DNA from 2 places in the Streptomyces sp. NPDC057854 genome. Region 2 is predicted to be linked to the other one. Evidence: riboswitches for the same ligand, from Rfam matches in the RefSeq annotation. Region 2 holds a riboswitch; the other holds the start of a gene.
The links. A riboswitch is a leader RNA that binds a small molecule or an ion and turns the genes downstream of it on or off. The one in region 2 is predicted to bind cyclic di-AMP.
Positions count from the first base shown of each region.

Region 1: another riboswitch for cyclic di-AMP. It lies ahead of ACFVQZ_RS04900 (transglycosylase family protein); the one in region 2 lies ahead of ACFVQZ_RS30270 (peptidoglycan DD-metalloendopeptidase family protein).

Region 1 is NZ_JBHVMF010000002.1:124,215-138,202, forward strand. Features, by position in the region: gene ACFVQZ_RS04890 (septum formation initiator family protein) at 1-390, opposite strand, end outside; gene eno (phosphopyruvate hydratase) at 493-1,779, opposite strand; gene ACFVQZ_RS04900 (transglycosylase family protein) at 2,070-2,822, opposite strand; cyclic di-AMP (ydaO/yuaA leader) riboswitch at 2,827-3,002, opposite strand; gene ACFVQZ_RS04905 (transglycosylase family protein) at 3,267-4,367, opposite strand; gene ACFVQZ_RS04910 (cytochrome P450) at 4,565-5,977, opposite strand; gene ACFVQZ_RS04915 (globin domain-containing protein) at 6,079-7,290, shown strand; gene ACFVQZ_RS04920 (RrF2 family transcriptional regulator) at 7,296-7,775, opposite strand; gene ACFVQZ_RS04925 (nucleoside triphosphate pyrophosphohydrolase) at 7,830-8,789, opposite strand; gene ACFVQZ_RS04930 (SurA N-terminal domain-containing protein) at 8,816-9,508, opposite strand; gene ACFVQZ_RS04935 (glycosyltransferase family 2 protein) at 9,631-10,626, opposite strand; gene ACFVQZ_RS04940 (YfhO family protein) at 10,753-13,188, shown strand; gene ACFVQZ_RS04945 (protein kinase) at 13,119-13,988, opposite strand, start outside.
Region 2 is NZ_JBHVMF010000026.1:30,688-44,675, forward strand. Features, by position in the region: gene ACFVQZ_RS30255 (STM4012 family radical SAM protein) at 1-451, shown strand, start outside; gene ACFVQZ_RS30260 (STM4011 family radical SAM protein) at 461-1,324, shown strand; gene ACFVQZ_RS30265 (SGNH/GDSL hydrolase family protein) at 1,311-2,114, opposite strand; gene ACFVQZ_RS30270 (peptidoglycan DD-metalloendopeptidase family protein) at 2,290-3,276, opposite strand; cyclic di-AMP (ydaO/yuaA leader) riboswitch at 3,281-3,445, opposite strand; gene ACFVQZ_RS30275 (tyrosine-protein phosphatase) at 3,836-4,660, shown strand; gene ACFVQZ_RS30280 (DUF6126 family protein) at 4,676-4,840, opposite strand; gene ACFVQZ_RS30285 (helix-turn-helix transcriptional regulator) at 4,861-5,490, opposite strand; gene ACFVQZ_RS30290 (aspartate aminotransferase family protein) at 5,567-6,952, opposite strand; gene hpnH (adenosyl-hopene transferase HpnH) at 6,963-7,979, opposite strand; gene ACFVQZ_RS30300 (1-hydroxy-2-methyl-2-butenyl 4-diphosphate reductase) at 7,987-8,643, opposite strand; gene shc (squalene--hopene cyclase) at 8,643-10,643, opposite strand; gene ACFVQZ_RS30310 (polyprenyl synthetase family protein) at 10,751-11,851, opposite strand; gene hpnE (hydroxysqualene dehydroxylase HpnE) at 11,848-13,245, opposite strand; gene hpnD (presqualene diphosphate synthase HpnD) at 13,245-13,988, opposite strand, start outside.

The DNA of each region.
Region 1 (13,988 bases), on a different contig from region 2:
GCGGTCGGCCGCCCCGGGGTCGTTCACGGTGAAGCCGGTCTCGCCGGGGAGCACGTAGTGGAGGTGTTCGCGGGCGAGGCGGCGGACGTACGCGGGGTCCTGGAGGCGGGCCTTCTCGTCCCGCAGCTCCTCGACCCGGCGGGCGGCCTCGGCGGCCTTGCGCTCCTGGTCGGCGATCTCGCCCTGCTGGGAGACGTAGCTCCGTATCGGGTAGGCGAGGGCGACGACGAGGGAGCAGACGACCAGGGCGAGGAAGGCGGCGCGGCCGGTGAGCCGGGAGCGGCGGGCCTGGCGCCGGGTCTGGGAGCGGTAGACGCGGGCGGCGGTCTGTTCGCCGATCAGCCTGAGCCGGGTCGCGGTCGAGAACCGGTCCCCGTTCTTCACGGCCATGTCCTGCCGCCTCCCCTGTCTCCGGTCTCCCTCACACGTCCGTCCCCGCACACGGTACGGGACCGGGTGCGGGGACGGACGGAACTGCGGTGCCGGGGCAGGTCAGCCCTTGAAGCGCGGGAAGGCGCTGCGGCCGGCGTAGACGGCGGCGTCGTCGAGGATCTCCTCGATGCGCAGCAGCTGGTTGTACTTGGCGACGCGCTCGGAGCGGGCCGGGGCGCCGGTCTTGATCTGGCCGCAGTTGGTGGCGACGGCGAGGTCGGCGATGGTGACGTCCTCGGTCTCGCCGGAGCGGTGGGACATCATGCACTTGAAGCCGTTGCGCTGGGCGAGCTCGACGGCGTCGAGGGTCTCGGTCAGCGAGCCGATCTGGTTGACCTTGACCAGGAGGGCGTTGGCGGACTTCTCCTCGATGCCGCGGGCGAGGCGCTCGGGGTTGGTGACGAAGAGGTCGTCGCCGACGAGCTGGACCTTGTCGCCGAGCTTCTCGGTGATGACCTTCCAGCCGGCCCAGTCGTCCTCGAACAGCGGGTCCTCGATGGAGACGAGCGGGTACGCGGAGACGAGCTCCTCGTAGTACTCCGTCATCTCGGCGGCGGAGCGCTCCTTGCCCTCGAAGAGGTACTTGCCGTCCTTGTAGAACTCGGAGGCGGCGACGTCCAGGGCGAGGGCGACGTCCTTGCCGGGGACGTAGCCGGCCTGCTTGATGGCCTCCAGGATGAGGTCGAGCGCCTCGCGGTTGGAGCCGAGGTTGGGGGCGAAGCCGCCCTCGTCGCCGAGACCGGTGGACAGGCCCTTGGTCTTCAGGACGGACTTGAGGGTGTGGTAGACCTCGGTGCCCCAGCGCAGCGCCTCGGAGAAGGACTCCGCGCCGATCGGGGCGATCATGAACTCCTGGATGTCGACGTTGGAGTCGGCGTGCGACCCACCGTTGAGGATGTTCATCATCGGAACGGGCAGCAGGTGCGCGTTCGGGCCGCCCAGGTAGCGGAAGAGCGGGAGGTCGCTGGCCTCGGAGGCGGCGTGCGCGACGGCGAGCGAGACGCCGAGGATGGCGTTGGCGCCGAGCGACGACTTGTCCGGGGTGGCGTCCAGGTCGAACATGGCCTGGTCGATCAGGCGCTGCTCGGTGGCGTCGTAGCCGACGAGCTCCGGGCCGATCTGCTCGATGACGGCGAGGACGGCCTTCTCGACACCCTTGCCGAGGTAGCGGTTCTGGTCGCCGTCACGGAGCTCCAGAGCCTCGAACGCACCGGTGGAGGCACCGGACGGCACGGCAGCACGGCCGGTGCTGCCGTCGTCGAGGCCGACCTCGACCTCGACCGTGGGGTTGCCTCGGGAGTCCAGGATTTCCCGGGCTACGACGACGTCGATGGACGGCACGAGCATCTCCTTCTGGGATGTGACGCTAGGTGTGACGCAGGGGTCGCAAGGTCTCGTTCGCCTTGCGACAAGAGCCTAACCGGCTCCGGCGCTCCGGCCAGCCGACCGCCCGTCCCCTGGGACGAAAAAGGGCCCAAGAGCACGCATCGGAGGACGAAAGACCCGGGAACTACCGGGCGGTAACGCCGGAACCCCGGTCCGGAGCCACGGGGGAAGGGGGCTCGGGACCGGGGTGGTCACCGCGGGAGGGTCGTCGGGTGCCGGTGAGCCGCCGGACTCACCGCCACCGCGGCTCCTTACTTGAGGTGGAGCTGCTGGCCCGGGTAGATCAGGTCGGCGTTCTCGACGACGTCCTTGTTGAGCTCGAAGAGCTCGGCCCAGCCGCCCTCGACGCCCTGCGCCGCGGCGATCTTGCTGAGGGTGTCGCCGGCGACGACCTTGTACTCGCCGTCGCCCTTCTTGACCTTCTTGCCGGTCGGGGTGGTGACGGTCTTCTTGGCGGCGGCCTGCGGGGCGGCCTGCGCGGTGCGCTTCGGGGCCTGGCGCTGCTCGCTGCGGGTGGCGGACTGCTCCGAGGAGCGCTCGGGGGCGCTCTGGCGCGGGGCGGCCTGCTGGGTGCTCTGCTGCTGGGTGCTCCGCTGCTGCGGAGCGGCCTCGGCGGAGCCGCCGTCGTAGGAGGCGGAGGAGAGGCCGACGCCGCAGCTCGGCCAGGCGCCCTTGCCCTGGCCCGCGAGGACCTTCTCGGCGATGGCGATCTGCTGCGACTTGCTGGCCTGGTCGGCGGTGGCGGCGTAGGCGGTGCCGCCGTACGCGGCCCACGTGGAGGCGGAGAACTGGAGGCCGCCGTAGTAGCCGTTGCCGGTGTTGATGGACCAGTTGCCGCCGGACTCGCACTGGGCGACGCGGTCCCACTCGGAGGCGGTGGCGGCCGAGGCGGTGCCGGCGGCCATCAGCGGGGCGGCGACGGCCGCGCCGGTGACGCCGACGAGGGCGACGACGCGGGTGGCCTTGGAGGGACGACGACGCTTGCCCGTGCCGGAGAACAGCATGGAGTTTCCTCTTCACCGACGCCTGTGAGGTGAGCTGTCGGGTTCGGGCTGGAAGAGTCGCCCGGCCGCGTGTCCTAGCACGCGGCTTCACCCCTAGCCGGTCCTGCGGCCGTCGCTGTCGACGGCCGGGCCCGGCACGAACCTTGGGTCCCCCACTCCTGCCTGCGGCGCTTTCGCGACGACAGTTCCCGGCGGCCGACGGCAGGACTCGGCGTTTCGGTCGACGGGGCCCGCGGTGGCGAGCGGTGTCGACCGTAGACACACAGGTGCTCGAAGTTCAAAGAGGCTCACGACGGACAAAACGCCCTTCCTTGCCCTCCGTCAGACCTCGTTTGCGCAGGTGAGAGCTGACGGAAGCAAAGTTTGCGGACGTGACACGCCAGTTGGGGCGAAGAGACCCATGTCTCACTTTCCCAAAATCGGACATACGCCCCTGAAACGGCCTCACTTCTCCGACGAAGGGACCGTCAGTTCCAGGCTCTGACCAGGGAGGATGAGATCCGGGTCGGTGCCGACCGTCTGGCGGTTGGCGTCGTAGAGGGCATCCCAGCCACCCGGAAGGTCGTTCGCCTGCGCGATCTCCGACAGGGAGTCACCCGGCCGCACGGTGTAGGCGTCAGCCTCGTCCGCGTTGACGGGGGTTGATACGACCTTGTCCGCAGCTGCGGCATGTCGCCCGGATTCCTGACTGGTGTCCGACTTGCCGGTTTCCTCCGGGGCGGCCTCGCCCCGGTGCTTGCCCGTCCCGGGCGCGGCCGACGCCACGTCAGACCCCTCCGTGCCGGGGGCCGCCGGGGTGGTGGGCGCCACGGGGGCGCCCGAGCCGTCCGGGGTGCCGACCGGGGCCTCGGGCGTGCCCGTGGAGGCGTCCGGGGCGCCGGGCGCGGTGGTCGCCGGCAGCGGCGTGACGCCGACCCCGGGGGCCGTGGGCGCGGTGGACGTGTCGGGGGAGGTGGGAGAGGTGGGCTTCGCCGGGGCCGTGGCGGACCCCGACGGCGCCTTCCGCGCCTCCTCCGTCTCCGCGGCCGTCTCCGCGGTCTCCGCCCGCCCCGTGGAGTCGGCCGGCGTGGTGGCCGGGGCGGACGTCTCCGCGGTCTCCCCGGCCGCCGGGCGCTCGGCGGGGGCGGTGGCGGTGTCGGTGCCGGCGGGCGTGCCGCCGGTGCGGTTCGACTCGGGCGCCACGCCGCCCTCTTCCTCCCGCGGGACCACGGGGCCGGGGTGCACGCCGGTCGCCTCGCCGTCGTTCTCCAGGCCGGCGATGGGGGCGCAGGTGGCCCAGGCGGTGCTGCCGGAGGCCAGGGCCCGCTCGGCGACGGTGATCTGCTGGGCGCGGCTGGCGAGGTCGGGGCTGGTGGCGTACGCGAGTCCGCCGTGCCGCTCCCACAGCTCCTGCGTCATCTGGAGCCCGCCGAAGGCCCCGTTGCCGAGGTTGGCGCTCCACTGGCCCCCGGACTCGCAGGCGGCGACGCGGTCCCAGGTGGCCGCGTCGGCGGCGGAGGCGGATCCGGTGGCGAGCAGCGGGAGCGCCAGGGCGGATCCGGTCACTCCGGCGGTGACGACGATCGCGGGAGCCTGGCGGGGTCGACGGTGTCGTCCGTTTCCGGAAAGCATGTCGGGGCCTTTCGCGTGACGGCGGGTCGGCGGTGACGCCTGGGACGGCCGGGGTCGGGCCGAACGTTGGCGCGAACGTAGCCGCATTCGAACGTCCGTCACAAGTCGATGGCCGCGCGATCACGTGAAGATCACATTTCTGATCCTCCGTCACCCGCCGTGCGGGGGTGCGGACGGGGTGCGGATGGGGTGAACTCGACCGGAAGCGTGCGCAATCCGCGCATGATGAGCCCGCCGCGCCACCGCAGTTCGTCCGGATCGGCGCCGAGCCGCAGGTCGGGCAGGCGGGTCAGGAGGGTGGCGAGCGCGGTCTGGCCCTCCAGCCGGGCGAGCGGCGCGCCCAGGCAGTAGTGGATGCCGTGCCCGTACCCGAGGTGCTGGTTGTCGGTGCGGGCGAGGTCGAGGGTGTCCGGGGCGCCGAAGCGGTCCGGGTCGCGGTCGGCCGCCGCGAGGACGACGAGGACGGGGTCGCCGGCCGGGACGGCCTGGCCGCCGAGGGTGAGGTCGGTGGTGGCGTACCGCCAGGTCGCCAGCTCCACCGGCCCGTCGTAGCGGAGCAGTTCCTCGACGCCGGTCTCCAGGAGCCCGGTCTCGCCGGCGGCGAGCGAGGACTGGAGGAGGGCGCGCTGCTCCGGGTTGCGGAGCAGGGCGTAGGTGCCGTTGCCGATGAGGTTGATGGTCGTCTCGAAGCCGGCGAAGAGCAGCACGAAGCACATGGCGACGGCCTCGGCCTCGGTGAGGTGGTCGCCGTGGTCGGAGGCGCGGATCAGCCCGGAGATGAGGTCGTCCGCGCCCTCCTCGCCGAGGGTCTGCCGCTTGCGGTGGATCAGCTCCGCCAGGTATCCGCGGATCTTCTTCACCGACCGCGCGACCCCGCCCCGGGGTCCTCCGCCGTGCCGGATCATCATCCCGGCCCAGTCGCGGAAGTCGTCCTGGTCCTCGGCGGGGACGCCGAGCATGTCGCAGATGGCGTAGATGGGCAGCGGGAAGGCGTACTCGTGGATGAGGTCGGCGCTCCCCCGCTCCGCGAAGGAGTCGATGAGCCGGTCCGCCAGCTCCTGCACGCGCGGCGCGAAGGCGGCGACCCGGCGCGGGGTGAACGCCTTGGACACGAGCCGCCGCAGCCGGGTGTGGTCCGGCGGGTCGATGTTGAGCAGGTGGGTCATCAGGCCGGCGCTGCGCTCGCCCGGGATGCCCGTCTTGCCGGGTTCGGCGTGGTGCACGGGGTTCTTGGAGAGCCGCTGGTCGGCGAGGGCCTGCCGGGCGTCCGCGTACCGGGTGACGAGCCACGCCTCGACGCCGCTGGGGAGGGTGGTGCGGTGCACGGGCGCGTGCTCGCGCAGCCAGGCGTACGCCGGGTAGGGGTCGCTCGCGAACTCCCAGCTGAAGAGGGCGGGGACGGGCCCTTCACCGGTTCCGGAGACCGGGCAGCCGGCCGGGGCGGGGTCCGTGCGGTGCGTTCCCGGCGTACCGGACGCCTCCGGCGTACGGGGTGTACGGGGCTCATGGGGCGTGCCGGGCGTCGGGGCGGGTCCTTCACTCACGCCCCGACCGTACCGTCCGGTCCCCGGCGGCCCCGCGGCCGACCTGACGTCATCACCGCCCGGTGATCACGCCGTGACGGCGCGTGCCCTACATTGCCCGCGTGGACCTCCCCTTGCTGAGAAGCACGTTCGCGGTCGTCGAGAGACGGGCCGAGCACGCCGTCACGTACTTCTACTCGCACCTGTTCTGGCGCAACCCGGGCGTGCGGGAGCTCTTCCCGGAGGACATGGGCCCGCAGCGGGACCGGCTGTTCGCCGCACTCACCTATGTGGTGACCGCGCTGGACGAGCCCGGGCTGGCCGCCTACCTGGGGCGGCTGGGCCGCGACCACCGCAAGTTCCTCGCCACGCCCGCGCTCTACGCGGCGGTCGGCGAGAGCCTGCTGGCCGCCTTCGCGCACGCGGCGGGGTCGGCGTGGACGGTGGAGGCGGAGAAGGCCTGGACGGAGGCGTACGGGCGGGTCGCGGAGCTGATGCTGCGGGGCGCGGAGGAGTCCGCGGCGGCCGGGGATCCCGCGTGGTGGGACGCGGACGTCGTCGGGCACCGGCGGCACGGCGGCGACCTGGCGGTGCTGACCCTCCGCCCGCGCCGCCCGTTCCCCTATCTCCCGGGCCAGTACGCCGGCGTCAGCTCGCTCCGGGTGCCGCGCGTGTGGCGCACGTACTCGCTCGGCAACGCGCCCCGCGCGGACGGCACGCTCGACCTGCACGTGAGCCGGGTCCGGGGCGGGGCGATGAGCACGGCGCTGGTGGACGAGGTCCGGCCGGGCGAGACGCTGCGGCTGAGCGCGGCCGGCGGCGCGGCGGTGGCGGCGACGGCGCCGGGCGGGCTCCGTACCTATATATGCGCGGGTACGGGCTGGGCGCCGGTCAAGGCGCTGCTGGAGGAGGCGGCCGGCGCGGACCCGGCGGCCGAGGGCCGGATCTTCATGGTGGCGCGCTCCCGCGAGTACCTGTACGGGCGGGCGGACCTGGAGCGGCTGGCCGCGCGGCTGCCGGGGCTGCGCGTCACCCTGATCACCGCGGCCCCCCGCCACCACCGGGACCAGGCGACCGAGCGGCTGCTGACGGCGCTGCGGTCCTGCGGGCGCTGGCCGGACCACGACGTGCACCTGGCCGGTCCGCCCGGTTTCCTCGCCGAGGTCACGGAGGTCCTGGAGGAGCTGGGCGCGGATCCGGCCCGCACCCGCCACGACGTCCTGCCGCCGGCCGGCCGGTTCGGTACCCGCCCGGCCTCCCGTGCCGAGTGGCTGCTCCAGCCGCCGGCGGTCCGCTGGCACGACCCGGCGGCCCGGGCCCCCGGCGGGTTCTGACGCCGTCAGCGGCGCGCGAGCCCGCGCCGGGTGAGCTCCGGGGTCTCCGGCTGCCGCGCCTCCACCTCCGCCTTGAGGTCGGCGAGGGTCTGTGCGGCGAGCTCCCGGCGCCAGGCCAGCTCGCCGCGGCGCATGGCCCGGGAGATGGCGCAGGTCGCGCGGTAGTCGACGCCGGCCCGGCCGTCCGGGCCCTGCCGCAGGATCTCCTGGCAGCGGAACGCGTCCTGCGGCCCCTCGATCGCGGTCACCACGTCGAGGACCGTGATGTCACCGGGGGCGCGGGCGAGCCGGAAGCCGCCGCGCGGGCCGGTGGTGGAGGTGAGGATCCCGGCCCGGACGAGGGCCTGGAGCTGCTTGTTGAGGTAGGCCGCGGGCAGGGCGTGGAAGGCGGCGAGCCGGGTCGCCGTGACCGCCGCCCCGTCCTCGGCCCAGGCCAGGTTGAGGCAGCTGTGCAGCGCCCACTCGACGCCCTCGCTCATCTGCATGTTCTGGATACTACCCATCCGGGATCCGGGGCGGCGGGCCGTCCGCCGCGGGCCTCACAGCTCTTCGGCCGCCCGGATCGCGTCCCGGTACGCCCGGGCCGCCGCCCGCAGCGCCGCCTCCGGGTCGACGCCCTCGGCCTCCGCGCGGACCGCCAGGGCCAGCAGTTCGTAGCCGATGCCGGTGCCCTCCGGGAGCGGCACGCCGAGACCGGCCGTGCGGACCCGGCTCGCGAGCTTCGCGGCCAGCGCCAGCCCCGGCTGCCCGACCGGCACCCCGTCGGTCACCGACTCCCGGCCCTTCTCGACGGCCTTCGCGGCCAGCCAGTGGGCGCGCACGTCCTCCGGGGTCTCGGCGGTCTCGTCGCCGAAGATGTGCGGGTGGCGCTGGATCAGCTTCTCCACCAGGGTCCCGGCCACGTCGTCGACGGAGAACGGCTCCTCGGCGTCCTCCTCGGCGATCCGCGCGTGGAAGACGACCTGGAGCAGGACGTCCCCCAGCTCCTCGCGCAGCTCGTGCCGGTCGCCGGCCTCGATCGCCTCGACCAGCTCGTACGCCTCCTCGATGGCGTACTTGGCGAGGCCCCGGTGCGTCTGGAGCGAGGACCAGGGGCAGCGGCGGCGGATGACGTCCATGACCTGGACGAGGTCGAGGAGGCGGGCGCCCGGCAGGTCGTACGAGCCGGGCAGCAGCTCCAGGTCGGGCATGGCGACCCGGCCGGACCCGGCCAGCCGCGCCAGCCCGTCGGTGAGCGCGCCGTCGCCCTCGCCGGAGGGCAGCACCAGGACGGTACGGCCTCCGGCGCAGGCGGCGACCAGCTCCTCCGCGGTGGGGCGGGCGTGCTCGACGGCGACGCCCGCCTCCCGCAGGTAGGGCAGCTGGGGGTGGTGCTCGTCGGGGCAGAGGACCCGGTCGGCGCTCCGCAGCGCCTCCCAGGCGGGCCAGGACAGCAGTCCGGGCGCCACCCGGTGGCTGGCGGTGAGCAGGACGACGCGGCCGGGGTTCTCGGAAGTCACCCTTCGAACCTACCCCGGGCGCGGGGTCAGCCCGGCAGCTGCTCCGCCCCCGCGGCGCCCTGCCCCTGGGTGACCCTGGTCAGCCAGGGGGCGGTGGCGGCGCCGGTGTCGAGCTGGACCTTGGTGTCGTCCCAGGCGCCGTAGCGCGGGTTCACGTCGATGTCGAGGGACTTCGACGCGGCGGCGAACAGCTCCTGGAGCTTCTGCTGGCCCTCGGGGGTCTCGGTGATCCCCTGCTTCTCGATGATCTTCGTCATGAGGACGTTGCGCCGGACGACGTCGTCGATCTGGCCGGGGGCGACGCCCTGCTGCTGGAGGAGGACGGCCTCCAGGCCCTCCTCGCCGCCGTTCTCCCGGACGAACGCCTCGCGGGTCTCCTGGAGTTCGGCGCGGCTGGCGGAGACGCCCTGGTCGGCGGCGACCCGGCCGAGGATGCGGTCGAAGATCATGCCGTTGAGCTTCTGCCGGCCGAGGTCGCCGGTCGCGGCGATCAGCTGGGCGGCCTGCGGGGACGCCGACTGGGCGTCCCGGGCGGCCTTCACCTCGGCCTGGAGGCTCGCGACGTCGATCCGCTCGCCCCCGACGACCGCCGCCGCCCCTGGATGGGCCTCGCCGCCGCACGCGGTGAGCAGCGGGGCCGCGGCGAGGAGCGCGGCGGAGAGGACGAGCGCGGTGCGGCGGGGCGCGGAGCGGGCGTGGCGGCGGTCGCGGCGGTGCAAAGGAGCCTCCCGGGCTGGTCGTGCGTCAGTTGGACGACCTTGCGGTGATCGATGGTAGGGAGTCGCCGGGACCGTAGCCACCACTTCGCGGGGACAACTTCCGCGTCACCGCGTCACCGGGGTCACTTCCGGACGACCGTCTCCCACAACGAGGCACCCGCCGCCCGGGTGTCGGCCCGGGCGTCCTCCTTCTCGCGGCCCGCGTGCGTCTCGGCCACCAGGTAGTGCGGCCGGCGCTTCACCTCGTAGTAGATGCGGCCGACGTACTCGCCGATCAGGCCCACCATGACCATCTGCACGCCGGCCAGCGCGGTCACGGCGACCAGCAGGGTGACGTAGCCGGGCGTGTCGACGCCGTGCGCGAGCGCGTCGGCGACGATCCAGCCGGCGTAGGCGAGGGCGAGCGAGACCAGCAGCAGGCCGAGGTAGACGGCGGCGCGCAGCGGCTTGTTGTTGAAGGAGAGCAGGCCGTCGAGGCCGTAGTTGAGGAGCTTGCCGAAGGTCCACTTGGACCGGCCCTCCTCGCGCACCGCGTTCTCGTAGGCGAAGGTCGTGGTGCGGAACCCGACCCAGGAGAACAGGCCCTTCGAGAAGCGGTTGTATTCGCCGAGCCCGAGGATCGCGTCCACCGTGCGCCGCGACAACAGCCGGAAGTCGCCGACGCCGTCGACGAGTTCCACGTCGACGAGCCGGTTGATCGCCCAGTAGTAGAGGCGGGCGGTGAGGGTGCGGGTGACCCGGTCGCCCTCGCGGGTGCGGCGGGCGACGACCTGGTCGTACCCCTCGGCGTGCAGCGCGACCATCCGGTGCACCAGCTCCGGCGGGTGCTGGAGGTCGGCGTCCATGATGACGACGGCGTCGCCGGCCGCGTGCCGGAGGCCGGCCAGCATGGCGGCCTCCTTGCCGAAGTTGCGGCTGAAGGAGACGAAGCGGACCCGGGCGGGGTCGGCGGCGGCGAGGTCCCGCAGGATCGGGAGGGTCCGGTCGCGGCTTCCGTCGTCCACGTAGACGATCTCGAACTCGCCCTCCAGGGCGTCGAGTTCCTTCGTCACATGGGAGTGGAAGCGGGCGAGGACGTCCTCCTCGTTGAAGCAGGGGACGACGAGAGAGAGCAGCACACCCGACACCCAAAGGCAGACCGGTGACCCGCCCGCCCCCCACGGGTGACGGCGGAGCGACCATTGCGTGAACTGCCCCGCGGCGGCGGTCCGGAGCCCCTCCGGCGCTGCGATATTCGACCCGCCATGCGAACTGCTCTGCGAATCCGTCCCACCGCCGCCACCGCCGGCACCCCCGCGGACCCGGCCGCCCCGCGCCGCGCCACGGCCGCCGCCTGCGCCCTCGCCGGGCTGCTCGCCGCCGCCGCCGTCTGCGCGGGCGACGCCGCCGCCCGGGTCTTCCCCTTCGGCCCGCGCCACCGGTCCGTGAACGACCTGGCGAACCAGTTCCTCCCCTTCCACACCCACCTGTGGGACCTGCTGCACGGCCGCGCCGACGGCGGCCCGCTGCTGAACTGGCAGGCGGGCTGGGGCACCAGCTTCCTCCCCGACTACGGCACCTACCTGTCCAGCCCGCTGGCGCCCCTCGTCGCCCTGGCGCCCCGCGCGGACGTCGAACACGCCCTCTACGCGCTCACCGTCCTCAAGACCGCCCTGGCCGCCGCCGCCACCGCGTTCCTCCTGCGCCGCCTCTCCACCGCCCCCGCCTGGTGGTGGCCGGCCGCCCTCGGCGCCGGCTACGCCCTGTGCGGCTGGTCGCTCACCGAGGCCACCTACAACCCGATGTGGCTGGACGGCCTGATCGCCTTCCCGCTGCTGTGCCTGGTCGCCGAATGGGCCCGCGAGGGCGTCCGCCCGCTGCTGTCCGTGCTCACCGTCGCGGTCTGCTGGACGGCGAACTTCTACACCGCCTACATGGCGACCCTCGGCGCCGCCCTCTTCCTCCTCGCCCGCCTGGCGACGGCCGGCCCGCTCCGCCCGCGCCCGCCGCTGCGCGCCGCGCTGTCCGCGCTCCTCGGCGTCGGCCTCGCCGCGCCCGTGCTCCTCCCCGTCCTGCTGTCGACCCGGCAGGCGCACCCCGGCGTCGTCCGAGACTTCGCGGCGGCGGATCCGGCCGACGTGCTGGCCCGGCTGCTGCCGGGGACGTACGCCTTCTCCAGCCCCGCCGCGTTCGTCGCCGCCCCGGTGCTGCTGCTCGCGGCGACGCTCGCCTTCCGGCGGGACGTGCCGGGCCGGGAGCGGTGGGTGTGGACCGGCCTCGTCCTCGGCGTCCTGCTCTCCCTCCAGTGGGGGCCCACCCACCTGGTGTGGCACCTCTTCGCCACGCCCAACGGCAGCCCGTACCGCCAGACCTTCGTCCTGTGCGGCCTGCTCGTCATCGCCGCCCACACCGGACTCGCGCACGGCCCGCCCGGCCGCCGGGCCCTCGCCGGCGGCGCCGCCGCGGTCCTCGCGCTGACCGCCGGCGCCCTCCCCAGCGCGCTCGCCACCCGGCCCGCGCTGCTCCTCGGCGCCGCCGGGCTCGCCGCCGCGGCGGGCGCCCTCGCGCTCCCCCGCAGCCGCCGGTACGCCGTCGTCGCCGCGCTGCTCGTCACCGGCACCGTCCTCGGCCAGGCCGCCGCGACCACCGCGTACGCCGACCGCGCGCGCCTCGGGCACCTCGACGACTACCCGCCCGTCGGCCCGGAGCAGCAGCGCCGGGCGGCGGCCCTCGCGGCGGCCGGCGGCTGGCCCGCGTACCGCACCGACTCCGGCCGGCCCCAGGTCGCCGGCAACGACCCGCTGCTCCTCGGCGGCCAGGGTGCCGCCTACTACAGCAGCCACACCCCCGCCGTCCTCACCGACCTGCTCACCGCCCTCGGCGGCGGCTGGACCTCGCGCGGCCGGAACCTGCAGAGCCTCGACAACCCGGTGACGGACGCGCTGTTCGCGGTCGGCGCCCGGTGGCGCGACGGCGCGGTCGTCCGGCCGGCGGCCCGGCTGCCGCTGGTGACGGTACGGCCCCCCGGGGCCGCGCCGGTCCTCGGCCCCGACCCGTTCCGCAACCAGGAACTCCTCCTCGGCGCCCCGGTCTACACCCGCCCCGCGGGCACCGGCCCCTGCCCGGTGGGCACGGAGGTGTTCCTGTGGGCCCCGGAGCGCACCGGCGAGGCCCGGCTCGGCGCCGGCGCCCCGGTCCGGCTGCTCGGCGGCGGCCCCCGGCGGCGGGCCGCGATGACGTCGCTGGGCGTCCAGCGCGCCCCCGGCGACCGGCCGGAGGTCCCGGCGGGCAAGGGCCCGGCCGCGCTCGGCTGCCTGGACCACGACCGGCTCGGGGCGGCGGTGACCGCCCTCCGGGACCGGGCCGCCGACGCCGTGGACACCACGGCGGCGGGGCTCACCGCCCGCCTCCCGGCGGGCACGACCGGCACCGTGGTGGTGGCCGCCCCCGCGATCCCCGGCTGGACCTGCGAGGGCGGCGCGCCGGAGCCGTACGCGGGCCTGCTGGCCGTGCGGGTCACCGGAGCGTCCGGCGTGAGCTGCGCCTTCCGCCCTCCGGGACTGCTGCCCGGCCTGGCGGTGGCGGGGGCGTCGCTCCTGGCGCTCGCGGCGGCGGCCGTGCTGCGGAACCGTCAGCCCTGCCGGCCGAGTTGGCGCTGGTGGTCCAGGACGCGGCGCAGTTCCGCCGCAGGCGGGTGGTAGGGGCCGTACAGCCGCTCGGTGTCGAGGAGCAGCCGGTGCAGTTCCGCCCGGCCCTCCTCGTGCCGTCCGGTCGCGAGGAGCAGCAGCCCGGTGCGGCGCCGGACGTCGAAGGCCCGGCCGGGGTCCTGGGCGGGGCCCTGCTCGAAGGCGGGGAGGACGGCGCGGAAGGCGGCCAGCGCGTCGGCGGTCTCGCCGAGCTGTTCCAGGCAGAGCGCGATGTCGTAGCGGAACTGGGCGTTGCCGGGGTCGTCGGCGGCGAGCCGGCGCAGTTCGGGCAGGGCGCGGCGGTACTGCCCGTCGTCGAGGAGGGTGGAGGCGTACTGCTTGCGCAGGATCCGGACGACCGGGGACGCCTCGCCGTGCGCGGCGGCGGCGGCCGGGAGGATCCCGCCGAGCAGGTCGACGGCCTGGGTGAGGGCGCCCTCGCCGAGGAGCCGCTTCACCTCCTCCACGGTGCCGGCGACGTCCGCGCCGCGGGGCGCGGCGGCGGGCACCGGCGGCGGGGCCGGGGCGGGGGCGGCGACGCGGGGGTCGGTGACGGCGGGGCGGGCGGCCGGGACGGGGGGCGGGGCCGGGGCCTGGGCGGCGGCCGGGCGGGGGGCGGCGGGCCAGGGGGCGTGCGGGCGGAGGAAGGGGCGGGTGGGGTCGAGGGGGCCGGAGGGGGTGCCGCGCGCGGGGAGCAGCGGCAGCAGCGTCTCGTACACCTCGTGGGCGCCGGAGGGGCGGGCGGCGGGGTCCTTGGCGAGGAGGCGCAGGACGAGGGCCTCCAGGGCGGCGGGGACCTCGGGGCGGACCTGGCG
Region 2 (13,988 bases):
CGACTACGCCTGCCAGACCGACGGCATGATCGGCCTGGGCTGCGGCGCGCGTTCGTACACGGCGGCGCTGCACTACTCCTTCGACTACGCGGTCGACATGCGGGAGATCCGGTCGATCATCGACGCCTACACGGAGACCGCCGACTTCTCCCGGGCCGAGGTGGGCCGGTGGGTGGACGGCGGCGAGGCGCGCCGCCGCCACCTGCTCCAGTCGCTGCTGCAGGCCGAGGGCATGGAGCTCGCCGGGTACGAGAAGCGGTTCGGGTCGGGCGCGCACGAGGACTTCGGCCCGGAGCTGGAGCGGTTCGCCGGGTACGGCTGGCTGGACGGGTCGGCGCCGGACGGGCTGCTGCGCCTGTCGCCGGAGGGCCTCGCGCACTCGGACGGCCTCGGTCCGGAGCTGTTCTCCCCCGCCGTACGGGCCGCGATGGCCGCGTACGAGCCGAAGTAGGGGGCGGGCGTGGACCTGACGCTGCTGTACCGGGGGCCGCTCGCCTCCTGCGACTACGACTGCCCGTACTGCCCGTTCGCCAAGCGGCGGGACAGCCCGGAGGCGCTGCGGGCGGACCGGGCGGCGCTGGAGCGGTTCACCGGCTGGGCGGCCGGGCAGACCGGGGACCGGCTGCGGATCCTCTTCACGCCGTGGGGCGAGGGGCTGGTCCGCTCCTGGTACCGGCGGGCGCTGGTGGAGCTGTCCCGGCTGCCGCACGTGGAGCGGGTCGCGATCCAGACCAATCTGAGCTGCCGGACGTCCTGGCTCGACGAGGCCGACCTGGACGCGCTGGCCCTGTGGTGCACGTACCACCCGGGCCAGACCCCGTACGACCGCTTCCTCGGGAAGGCGCTCGACCTGGCGGACCGCGGCGTCCGGTTCAGCGTCGGCGTGGTGGGGCTGCCCGAGCACCACGCGGAGGCGCTGCGGCTGCGGGCCGCGCTGCCCGACCACGTCTACCTGTGGGTGAACGCGGCCGAGGGGCACACCTACACCGACGCGGAGGCGGCGGCGTGGACGGGCATCGACCCGCTCTTCCCGTACAGCCGGCATCCGCACCGCTCGGTGGGGCTGCCGTGCCGGACCGGCGCGTCGGTGGTGTCGGTGGACGGCGACGGGACGGTGCGGCGCTGCCACTTCGTCAAGGCGGAGCTGGGCAATCTGTACGACGGCTCGTACCGGGCCGCGCTGCGCCCGCGCGCCTGCCCGCTCGCCGTCTGCGACTGCCACATCGGCTACGTGCACCTGGAGACGCTGCCGCTGTACGACGTGTTCGCCGGCGGGGTCCTGGAGCGGATCCCCGCCGGCCGCCCCTGGACTACAGGGGCATGAGGTCGGGACGCTTGGCCTCGACGTGGTCGCCGGAGCTCTCGCCGCGCAGCCGCCGGCCGATCCACGGCACGAGGTACTCGCGCGCCCAGTGGATGTCGTCCCGCCGGACCTCCAGCGGGCCGCGGGCGGGCAGCGGCGGCCACTCCTGGTCGGGGTCGGCGGGCACCGGCAGGCCGAGGACCTGCGCGGCGCGCAGCGCGACCCGGGTGTGCCCCTCGGGCGAGAGGTGCAGCCGGTCGTCGTCCCAGGCGCGCCGGTCCTGGACCGACCGCAGCGACCACAGGTCGAGGACCGGGCAGTCGTAGCGGTCGGCGATGGCGCGGACGTGGGCGGTGTACGTGGCGATCTTGCCGCGCAGGTGCTTGAGCACGGGTACGCCGCGGGTGTCGAAGCCGGTGGTGACCATGACGGTGCCGACGGCGGAGGTGAGGTCGCGCACGGCCCGCTCGAAGCGCTCGGCGACGTCGTCGGGGTCGGTGCCGGGGCGGATGATGTCGTTGCCGCCGGCGCAGAAGGTGACCAGGTCGGGCGCGAGCTCCTTGGCCCGGGGCACCTGCTCGGTCACGATCTGGTCGAGGAGTCGTCCGCGGACGGCCAGGTTGGCGTAGCGGAACTCCTGGTGGTCCGGCAGCTGGTCGGCGAGGAGCACCGCGAGGCGGTCCGCCCAGCCGACGTAGGTCCCGTCGGGACCGGGGTCTCCGACGCCTTCCGTGAAGCTGTCGCCGATCGCCGCGTACGACCCGAATGCACCGAACGCGCTCTTGTCTGTTTCTCTCGAATCGTCTGCCACGGCAGCACATCCTCCCCTTTCGGGTGTGTCCTACGCGACCGTAAGGAGGGGTTGACGGTGGGTGATATATGCCACCGATAAAGAATGTGCCAAGCCGGAATAGGGCGGAGGCCCGGCACCAGGGGGTGCCGGGCCTCCGCCGGGGCCGGCCGGACCGCGTCCGGACGGGGGTGCGTCAGATGGAGACGCCGTGCTGGCGCAGGTAGGCCAGCGGGTCGATGTCGGCGCCGTAGCTCGGCGAGGTGCGGATCTCGAAGTGCAGGTGCGGGCCGGTGGAGTTGCCCGTGGAGCCGGAGAGGCCGATCTGCTGGCCGCCGCTGACCGACTGGCCGGCGGAGACGGCGAGGGAGGAGAGGTGGGCGTACTGCGAGTAGTTGCCGTCGGCGTGCTTGATGACGACCTCGTTGCCGTACGCGCCGCTCCAGCCGGCGGAGACGACCGTGCCGGCGCCGACGGCGCGGACGGTGGTGCCGGAGGAGGCGATGAAGTCGGCGCCGGTGTGGTAGCCGGAGGACCACATGGAGCCGGAGGCGCGGTACGGGGTGGAGACGCCGCCGGTGACGGGGGCGACCCAGCCGGAGGAGGCGGGCTGCGCGGCGGCCGGGGCGGCGGCGCGCTCGGTGGAGCGGGTGGCGCGGGTCTGCTCGCCGGCGGACCGCGTCTTCTGGACGGCCTTGCGCTCGGCCTTCGGGGCGGCCTTGCGCTCGGTCTTCGCGGCGGCCTTCGGGGCGGCCTCGGCGGCGGCCTTCGGCGCGGCGGCCTTGGCGGTGTTCTTGGCGCCGAGGGTGAGCTTCATGCCCGGCAGGATCAGCGACGGGTCCTCGCCGACGACCTGGCGGTTGTCCGCGTAGAGCTTCTGCCAGCCGCCGGCGACGCCCTGCTCGGCGGCGATCTTGGACAGGTAGTCGCCGGCGACGACGGAGTACGTCTTCGGAGCGGCGGCCTTCGCGGCCGGGGCGGCGGCGGGCGCGGCGGCCTGGACCTGCGCGGCGGCGCTCACGACGGCGGCGGGGGCGGCGGCCGGGGCGGCCTGCTCGGCGGCGTGGGCCCCGGTGGCGCCGATGAGCGGCAGGGCGACGACGGCGCCACCGGTGCCGGCGGCGACCAGGCCACGGGTGATCAGGGTGGACTTCGGACGGCGGTGCTTACCCTTCGCGGGCATGGCGAATTCCTCTCCGGCGCCTGCGAGGTGAGCTGTCGGGTTCGGACTGGAGATGCCCGGCCGCGTTTCTCACGCGGCTTCACCCCGAGCCGTCCTGCGTTCGCGGGACCGGCGTACTTCCTTGGGTCCCCCGCTCCTGCCGTGCGATGGGATGGGGTCGAATTCCGGACGGTGGCAGGATTCGGCGGTCCGACCGGATTGACGGCGACGCTAGACGAGCGGGGTCGGCGCGAACAAGCCGCCGAATTCTCCGGGCATTCCGGGGCGATCTTCGAGCCCGGAATTCCGGTCACCCTCCGTGGATGACGGACCCTCGATTCCCTTTTCGCGGAGGGGGATTGGTCCGGGCGGTCGGCCACGATCCGTCACTTCTATGACGCTGCTCACGCGCCGGACGCCATCTCCCCCTCAACCAGGGCGGGTTATCCCAAGCATCCCAATACGGACAGATCGCCCATTGCTGCTCAGGGGGGTGCGCCGCACCCCCCGGCGCCGGGATGATTGCGGGGGGAACCGATCTCGTTCCCCGCCCCGCGAACGCCTACCCCCAGGAGCATCCGTGACGCAACAGCTGCCGCAGGTCCAGTCGCCCTTCGAGCCCGGCGAGCCCGAGCTCGCGGAGGTCCGCAACTTCCGGGACGTGGGCGGCCTGCCGACGACGGACGGACGCGCCGTCCGGCCCGGCACCCTGTTCCGCAGCGGCCACCTCGCCGACGCCACCGAGTCCGACGCGGCCTTCCTCGCCGGCCTCGGCCTGCACACCGTCTTCGACTTCCGCAACGCCGCCGACGCCAAGGTGGAGGGGCCCGACGTGGAGCTCCCGGGCGTACGGAACGTGAACATACCGCTGAGCGACCCGGCCGACGGCAAGGAGTTCTGGCGGCTGGTCCGGGAGGGCGACCTCGACACCCTGCGCGGGCTGCTGGGCGAGGGCAGGGCCGCGGAGCGGATGATCACCTCGTACCGCAGGATGGTCGTGGAGCGGACCGCCGAGCACAGCCGGGTGCTGCACGCCCTCGCCGACGACGCCGTCCCGGCCCTGATGCACTGCGCGGCCGGCAAGGACCGCGCCGGGCTCTCGATCGCGATCACCCTGCTCGCCCTGGGCGTGGAGCGCGCGGCGATCGAGGCCGACTACGTGAAGTCCGACGCCCCGCACCGCCGCTACAAGGTGCGCCGTAGCCCCACCGCCCGGGACGGGATGGCGCCCGAGGTGGTGGAGCTGCTGAGCCCGCTGTTCGACGCGCGGGTGGAGTACCTGCGGGCCGCCTTCGAGACGATCGACGCGACCTGGGGGTCCGTGGACGTCTACCTCGCGGAGGGCCTGAAGCTGGCGCCCGAGACCCGCGAGCGGCTGCGCGAGCGGTTCCTGACGGAGGCGTGAGCGCCCCGGGACCGCTTACTGGTTCTGCCCGCCGAGCATGAAGAGCAGGTAGAGGAAGGCGGCGAAGAGGTGGCCGGCGACCAGGTACGCGAAGAGGCGGAGCACCAGCCCCTTGGGGAAGCGGCCCTCCCCGCGCTCCTCTCCGGTGACCGGACGGGAATGCGCTGACTTGTCGGACATGTCGGTCAACCCTTCGGGGTTCAGCGGGAATGCGGGGCGCCGCCGCCCAGGCACAGTTCGGCGGCGGGGCTCTGCAGGAGGGTGTGGACGAACAGCACCTCGGCGCCGGCGCGGCCGGCCGCGCCGATCCGGTGCGGGGTGAGCGAGTCGAAGTGCGCGCTGTCCCCGGGATCGAGCAGATGCACGGTCTCGCCGAGCGCGAGCCGGACCTGTCCGTCGAGGACGTGCAGCCACTCCTCGCCGGGGTGGACGCGCACGATGTCGGCCCGGGTGGCGTACGGCACGTGCACGCGGAGGCACTGCAGGGCGCGCCCGGCGCCGCCAGCCTGCCGGTAGATCCAGCCGTCCGCCTCGACCGGCTCGGACCGCCCGGCCCGGATCACCGGGTCGCGCTCGGGCGGGGCCTCCCCCAGCAGCTCGGCGACCGTCGTACCGTAGATACGGGCGAGGGCCAGCAGCATCGGCAGCGACGGCTGCCGGTTCCCGGTCTCCAGCCGCGAGAGGTGCGCCGGGGAGAGCCCGGCGCGCTGGGCGGCGGCCTCCAGGGTGAGCCCCCGGCGCCGGCGCAGGGCCCGCAGCTGCGGGGCGACGTCGGGCACGAGCTCGGGGGCGGCGGTTTCCGGGGCGGAGCCCCGGGGGACGTGGTCCATGCGTCCATTCCGCCAGGATCGTGCCTCTGAGGCAAGTTTCTTGCCCCAGAGGCAAAAACCTTCGGATGCGGACGGCTCAGCGCTGCGCGACCGCCTGCTTGACCAGTGTCTTCCCGAAGTCCCACAGCAGTCCCCCGCCGCCGTGGGCGTCCTCCATCACCGCCGTGAACGCGGTCACGAAGCGGTCCACGTCCGCCTCGTCGATCACCAGCGGCGGGATCAGCTTGATCACCTCCAAGTGGTCGCCGGAGACCTGGGTGAGGATCCGGTGCCGCTGGAGCAGCGGCACCACCACCATCTGCGCGAAGAGCCCCTTGCGGGCCGTCTGGAGCATCGCCCACCGGCCGCGCAGCGCCAGCGAGCTCGGCCGGCCGAACTCGATCCCGATCATCAGCCCCCGGCCCCGCACCGCGTGCAGCAGCTCGTACCGGGGCACCAGCTCCTCCAGCCGGCCCTTCAGCAGCCCGCCGACCCGCCGCACGTGCGCGACCGTCCCCTCGGACTCCATCACCGACAGCACCGCGAGCCCGGCCGCCATCGCCTGGGCGTTGGAGCCGAAGCTGGCCGAGTGCACCAGGACCCGGTCCATCGAGGAGTAGACCTTCTTGAAGATCCAGTCGCGGCCGAGGGTGGCGCCCACCGGCACGTACCCGCCGGAGAGCGCCTTCGCCACGCACACCAGGTCCGGCTCGACGCCGTCCTCGTGCTGGTACGCGTAGAAGTCGCCGGTCCGGCCGAGGCCGGTCTGCACCTCGTCGGCGATCAGCAGCGCCCCGTGCCGGCGCAGCAGCGCCTGCGCGGCGGCGAGGAAGCCGGGCGGGGCCTCGTGGACGCCCTTGCCCTGGATCGGCTCGACCACGAAGGCGGCCACGTCGCCCCTGCGGAGCTCGCGCTCCAGGGCGTCGAGGTCGCCGAGCGCGATCGCAGTGTCGGGCAGCAGCGGGTCGAAGCCGGCCCTGAAGCCCTTCTCGCCGTTGACGGAGAGGGCGCCGGTGGTGAGCCCGTGGAAGGCGTGGTCGCAGTAGACGACCCTGGGCCGGCCGGTGGCGTACCGGGCGAACTTCAGCGCGGTCTCGACGGCCTCGGTGCCGCTGTTGCCGAAGAAGACCCGGTCGAGGTGGGGGCTGTGGGCGAGCAGCCGCTCGGCGAGCAGTCCGGGCAGCGGCGGGCAGTCGAAGCGGGTGAGGTCCGGCAGGTCCGCGTCGAGGACGTCGTGCAGGGCCTTGCGGACGACGGGGTGGTGCCGGCCGAGGCCCATGACGCCGAAGCCGGCGAGCATGTCGAGGTGGTCGTTGCCGTCGGCGTCCCAGAAGTGGGCGCCGGCGGCCCGCTCGTAGACCTTGTCGAAGCCGATGGTGTGCAGCATCCGGGGCAGCTGCGGGTTGAGGTGGCGGGCGTGCAGCGCGTACCGCTCGCCGCCGCGCTCGGCGAGCAGGGCCCGCAGGTCGAACCCGTCGGTCATGGTGCGCCCCTCAGCTCCCCTGGACGGTCTCGCGGACCGCCCGCAGCGACTCCTTGAGCGAGCCCATGGTGGCGAGGACGGCGGTCGGTTCGTAGCCGCAGTGCGCCATGCAGTTGGCGCACCGCGGGTCCTTGCCGCGGCCGTACTTGTCCCAGTCGGTCTCCTCGACGAGTTCGCGGTAGGTGGGGACGTACCCGTCGCTCATCAGGTAGCAGGGGCGCTGCCAGCCGAAGAGGGAGTAGTTGGGGATCGCCCAGGCGGTGCACGGGAAGTCGGCCTTGCCTTCGAGGAAGTCGAGGAAGAGCGGCGAGTGGTTGAGCCGCCAGCGGCGCCGGTTGCCGCCGGCGAACGCCTTCCGGAAGAGCTCCCTGGTCTGTTCGACGCCGAGGAAGTGCTCCTGGTCGGGGGCCTTCTCGTAGGCGTAGGCCGGGGAGATCATCATCTCGTCGACCTGGAGGTCGTCGTTGAGGAAGTTCAGCACCTCGATGATCGTCTGCGGAGTGTCGGTGTTGAAGAACGTGGAATTCGTGGTGACCCGGAATCCGCGCCGCTTGGCCTCCTTGATCGCGGCGACGGCCTCGTCGAACACGCCCTCCTTCGCCACGGACTCGTCGTGGCGTTCGCGCAGTCCGTCGATGTGGACGGCGAAGGCGAAATAGGGGGACGGCGTGAAGTCGGCGAGCTTCTTGCGCAGCAGCATCGCGTTGGTGCAGAGGAAGACGTACTTCCGCCGGGCGACGAGCTGGCGCACGATCTCGTGGATCTGCGGGTGCATCAGGGGTTCGCCGCCGGCGATGGAGACCATCGGGGCGCCGGACTCCAGGACGGCGCCGACCGCCTGGGCGACCGGCATCCGCTGCTTGAGGACGCCGGCCGGGTGCTGGATCTTGCCGCAGCCCTCGCACTTGAGGTTGCAGGCGTAGAGCGGCTCCAGTTCGACGATGAGCGGGAACTTGTCCCGCTTGCGGAGCTTCTGTTCGAGGAGATAGGTCCCGACCCGGACGGACTGACGGAGCGGCATGGCCATGACTCGCTCACCTCCTGGGGAGCAGCAGAGAACGGTGCCATTCGAAGAAGGCGGGAAGGACGGCACGCAGGACACGGAAGGCCGATATTCCCCCGCGTACGGTGCCGATGCGGACCAGTTCGTGCTCGGGGGCGTCCACGACCACCCGTACGGCGGCAAGGGGCCGGGGTCCGACGGCCCGGGCGGTACGGAGGGTGGCGGCGGACTCCATGTCGACGGCGATCGCCCCGCCGGCCGCCAGCGCGGCCCGCTCGGGGCCCCGCACCACGTGGTCGGAGCCGGTCAGCGGGCCGGTGTGCACGGTCCGGCCGGGCAGCGCCCGGGTGAGGGCGTCGACCAGCAGGGCGGTGCCGTCGCAGGCGGTGGTGCCGTAGGGGTCGCGGGTCTCCCCGGCGACGACGAGGTCGCCGGGGTGCATGCCGGGGGCGAGTCCGGCGCAGAAGCCGGAGGCGACGACGGCGGCCCCGGCCCAGCCGTCGCGCGCGAGCGCCCGGGACACCTCGCGGGCGGCATGGGCGGGGCCCATGCCGGTGCGGACCACCCGGACCGGCCCCGGGGCCCCGGACCGGCCGCCGCCGCGCAGCGCGAACCGCTCGATGCCGAGCGCGCAGGCGACGAGCAGCGGCGGCGCGGCGGCGCCCGGTTCCCCGGGCGGGCGCTGCATCACCCCTCCCGGCGCGGGACGGGCTCGCCGTGCAGGTACCGGCCGAGCGCGGTGAGCGGGAAGACCTGCCGGTAGAGGTGGTAGTTGATGGAGAAGTCCCAGGGGAAGCCGGTGCCGGTGAAGTACGGCTCGTCCCAGGAGCCGTCCTCGCGCTGGGTGTCCGTCAGCCAGGCGACGCCCCGGCGGACGGACTCCGACTCGCGTTCGCCGGCGGCCAGCAGGGCGATGAGGGCCCAGGCGGTCTGCGAGGCGGTGGAGGCGCCGCGGCCGATCCAGGAGCGGTCGTCGTACGAGCGCAGGTCCTCGCCCCAGCCGCCGTCCGGGTTCTGCGCGGCGGCGAGCCAGGCGACGGCCCGGCGGAACGCCGGGTGGGAGGCGGGGAGTCCGGCGGCGGCGAGGGCGGGCAGCACCGACCCGGTGCCGTAGACGTAGTTGACGCCCCAGCGGCCGAACCAGGCGCCGTTCGGCTCCTGGGCGGCGAGCAGCCAGTCGATGCCCCGGCGGGTGCGGGGGTCGTCGGCGCGGCCCTCGTGGGCGAGCATCTCGACCACGTGGGCGGTGACGTCGGCGGAGGGCGGGTCGATGACCTCACCGAAGTCGCAGAAGGGCAGTTTGTTGGGCAAAACGCCCGTGTTGTCGGCGTCGAAGGCGGCCCAGGCGCCGTTGCCGGACTGCATGCCGACGGTCCAGCGGGCGGCGCGGGCGACGGCGGCGTCCACGCGGGCGGGGTCGGGGTGCCGGACCCGGCGCAGCGCGAGGATCACCTCGGCGGTGTCGTCGATGTCCGGGTAGTTGTCGTTGTGGAACTCGAACGCCCAGCCGCCGGGCGGGAGTCCGGGCCGGCGGACGGCCCAGTCGCCGGCCTTGGTGACCTCCTCGCCGAGCATCCAGTCGGCGGCCCTGACGAGCGCCGGGTGGTCGGCGGGCAGGCCGGCGTCGGCGAGGGCGATGGTGGCGAGGCAGGTGTCCCAGACGGGCGACTGGCACGCCTCGACCATGCGGACGGGCCCGTCGGGCTCCTCCCGCCACACGGCGAACCGGTCCAGGGACTCCAGGCCGGCCCGCATGACGGGATGCTCCAGGTCGTAGCCGAGCAGGTGGAGGGCGATGAGCGAGTAGACGGCGGGCGGCTGGATGCCGCCCCAGCAGCCGTCGTTCTCCTGCCGCTCGACGATCCAGCGGGAGGCGGCGTTCATGGCCGCCCTGCGCAGGCCGCGCCAGGCGAACCGGTGGTAGACGTGCAGGGCCTTGTCGAGGCGCTGGAAGAGGCCGTCCCAGCCGGTGAGCGGGGCGAGCGGCCGGGGCGGCGCCGGGCGGTCCGGGTCGGTGTGCAGCTCGTCGAGGGCGAACGGCGCGGGCCGGACCGGGCGGTGCGCGGAGACGACGGTGAGCGGCACGATGGTCTGCCGGGCCCAGCAGCCGAAGTCGTAGATGTTCATCGGGAACCACGTCGGCAGGAAGACCAGCTCGGGCGGCAGCTCGGGCAGGTCCTCCCAGCGCCACCAGCCGAAGAGGGCCAGCCAGATGCGGGTGAAGACGCGGGCGGCGGCGATGCCGCCCTCGGCGCGGACCCAGGCGGCGGCGCGGGCCATGTGCGGGTCCTCGGGCCGGTCCCCGGCGAGCCGCAGGGCGACGTACGCCTCGACGGTGGCGGACAGGTCGCCGGGGCCGCCGTGGAAGGTGGGCCAGGTGCCGTCCTCGTACTGCCGGCTGCGGATGTGACGGGCGGCGGCGGCCGTGGTGTCCGGGTCGAGGATCCCGAGGAACCGGCGGAGCAGCAGGTCCTCGGCGTCCATGGTGACGTTGGTCTCCAGGGCGCCCTTCCACCAGCCCTCGGGGGCCTGGCGGGCGAGGAGGTGGTCGGTGGCCCTGCGGACGGCGAGGGCGGCGGCCTCGTCCAGGGGTCCCGGGGCGGGGGTGGTGCGGTGCTGCGGTGTGGTGCGGGCCGCGGGCGCGAGGGGGCCCACTGCCCCGGCGCTTCCGTCGGTCGTCGCTGTCATGGCTTCCCCTTCGTGCAGTCGGTTCCTTCTGCTCCTGCGGGTCTGCCGTCGGCCGGGGCGGGGTGGCACCGGCCGGCGACTGCGCACTCATATCTGGCTGTGGGTGATCATTTCTTCCGTACGACGACGAAGTCGGCGAGCGCGATCAGCTGGTCGCGCACCCGGGCGGGCATGTCCACCTCGTGCAGGGCACGGAGGGCGACGGCGTGCTGGCGGCGGGCCTCCTCGGCGGTCCACTCGCGCCCGCCGGCCTCCTCGATGAGGGCGGCGCGGTAGGCGAAGTCGGCCTCGGAGAAGGAGTCGAAGTCGGGGGCCTTGGCGTCCTCGGCGAGCAGCCGGGCGAGCCGCTCGGACGCCTCCCCGCCGGCCGCGAGGGCGGCGACGACCGGCAGCGACTTCTTGCGCTGCCGCAGGTCGCTCCAGGTCTGCTTGCCGGTGGCCTCCGGGTCGCCCCAGATGCCGAGGAGGTCGTCGACGGCCTGGAAGGCGAGGCCGAGGTGGTAGCCGTACTCCTCCAGCTTGTCGGCGGTGCGGTCGTCGGCGCCGCCGAGGACCGCGCCGATGGAGACGGCGCAGGCGAGGAGGGCGCCGGTCTTGTTGCCCTCCATCTCCAGGCACTCCTCGACGGTGACCCGCTCGCGGTGCTCGTAGGAGATGTCCTGGGCCTGCCCGTCGATGAGCTTGCGGTTGGCCGTGGTCAGCCGGCGGGCGGCGCGGCCGGCCTCGACGGTGCCGAGTTCCAGCAGCACCTCGTTGGCGAGGGCGGAGAGCGCGTCACCGACCAGGATCGCCTGGGCGGGGCCGAACACCTTCCACACGGTGTCGCGGTGGCGGCGCTGCTCGTCGCCGTCCATCAGGTCGTCGTGGAGGAGCGAGAAGTTGTGCACGAGCTCGACGGCGACCGCGCCGGGGACGCCGGTCTCGGGCGCGGCGCCGGCGGCCTCGGCGGAGAGCAGGGCGAGCGCGGGGCGCACGGCCTTTCCGCTGTCGCCGTCGGTGGGGTTGCCCTGGGCGTCGATCCAGCCGAAGTGGTAGGCGGCCACGGTGTCCATGGGAGCCGCGAGGCGGCCGACGGCCGCCCGCATGACGGGGGTGGACAGGGTCCGCCCCCTCTCCAGCAGCGCGTTGACGTCGGCGGTGTCGACGGCCGGGGACCCCGGGGGCACGGTCGGCACGGTCTCTCCTCTGGTTCCTGTGATCACACTCATGCCGCCTCCTGCAGCGGATGGTCGTGGCGGCGGCCGAAGGCGGAGAGCGCCGCGCCGGCGGCGCTGAAGCCGCTTCGGACGGCACCCTCCATGGTCGCGGGCCAGCCGGTGGCGGTCCAGGCGCCGGCCAGGTAGAGGCCGGGCGCACGGGTGCGGGTGCCGGGGCGCAGGCGCCCGACGCCCGGTGTGGGGGCGAAGGTGGCGGTCCGTTCCCGGGTGACGAAGAAGTCGCGGACCCCGGCGCCGCGGGCGGCGGGCAGCAGCCGCTCCAGCTCCGGCAGGTAGCGCGCGCGGAGTTCGGCCACGGGGGTGTCGATCTCGTCCTGGGCGGCGGACTGCGAGACGGCCAGGTACTGGCCGCCGCCGGTGAGTCCGGCGGACGCGGTGCGGTCGAAGACCCACTGGACCGGGGAGCCGAGGGCGGTGAAGAAGGGCCGCTTCAGCACCCGGCGGTCGTAGACGACGTGCAGGTCGAGGATGGGCGCGGTGCCGATGTCGAGGAGCCGGTCGGGGTCGTCGAGCGCGCCGTCGGGCAGCAGGGCGTGGGTCTCGGCCTGCGGCACGGCGAGGACGACGGCGTCGGCGGCCAGGGTCTCGCCGGGCACCTCGACGTGCCAGCGGCCGTCGTCGGCGCGGGAGATCCGGCGGGCCTTGGTGCGCAGCAGGGTGCGGACGCCGAGCCCGTCGAGGGCCTTGGCGGCGAGGGTGTCGTGGAGCCGGCCGAGCGGCACGTGGGCCCAGCCGATGTCGGCGGCGGCGGGGTCGGTGAGCAGCCCGGTCCGGAAGACCATGGCGGCGAGCCCCATGGAGGCGTCGGGGGCGGGGGCGTTGAGGGTGGGGATGCCGATGAGGTCCCACAGCGCCTCGACGGCGCGGGGCGTCTGCCCGTGGCGGCCGAGCCAGGTGGCGAAGTCGATGCCGTCGAGGGCCGGGTCGGCCGGGTCGAGCTTCTTGAGCGCGAGGGCGGCGCGGCCGACGGAGGCCCGTTCGGCGAGCGAGAGGTGCGGGTACGTGGCGAGGCTGCGGGCCAGGTGGAAGGGGACCGGCAGCGGGTCGCGGCGGATCCGGCCGAGGCGGGGGCCGCGGGGGTGCGCGACGTCGAGGACGGGGACGTCGAGGCGGTCCTGGAGCGGGGCGAGGCGGGTGCCGTCGATCCGGTCGAGGAACCAGCGGTAGGCGGTGCAGCAGCGCAGGTAGACGTGCTGGCCGTTGTCGACGGTGAGGTCGCCGCGGCGGAAGGAGAAGGCGAGGCCGCCGAGGCGGGGGCGGCCTTCGAGGAGGGTGACGGCGACGCCGGCGTCGGCGAGCTGGAGGGCGGTGGTGACGCCGGCGAGGCCGCCGCCGACGACGACGGCGGTCGGGGCCGGGGTCCCGGCCCGGTCGGCGGGGGCCATCAGGCACGCCCCCGGGCGGTGCGGCGGGCGATGTGGCGGGCGTCGAGGCCGGAGAGGCCGCGGACGGCGACGTACGCCTTCTCGGGGCCGGGGAGCGAGACCCGGCCGCGGAGCACGGCGTCGGGGTCGCGCTCGATGCGGTCGAGGAGCCGGCGGTAGATGCCGGCCATGGCGGCGACGCAGGCGCCGCTGCGCCGGTCGAGCATCGGCAGCAGCCGGTAGCCCTCGGCGAAGAGTTCGCGGGCGCGGCGGACCTCGAAGCGCACGAGTCCGGCGAAGTCGGCGCCGGGGGGCGGCGGGGCGGCGAAGCCGTCCTGGCAGCCGAAGCGGGCGAGGTCGTCGGCGGGCAGGTAGGTGCGGCCGTTGCCGGCGTCCTCGCGGACGTCGCGGAGGATGTTGGTGAGCTGGAGCGCGAGGCCGAGGGTGTCGGCGTACTCGGCGGCCCGGTCCGCCCCGGCGGCGCCGGGCTGGGTGCCGAAGACGCCGAGGGAGAGCCGGCCGATGGCGCCGGCGACGCAGCGGCAGTAGACCTTGAGCTCGTCCCAGCCGCGGTAGGTGGCGCCGCGGACGTCCATGAGGACGCCGTCGATGAGCTCGTCGAGCCCTTCGAGGGGGATCGGGAAGCGGCGGGCGGCGTCGGCGAGCGCGACGCCGACGGGGTCGGTGTCGTCCTCGGCCACGTCGCCCTTGCGGACCCGGTCGAGCAGGGTCCGGGTGGCCTCCAGGCGTTCGTGCTTCTCCTC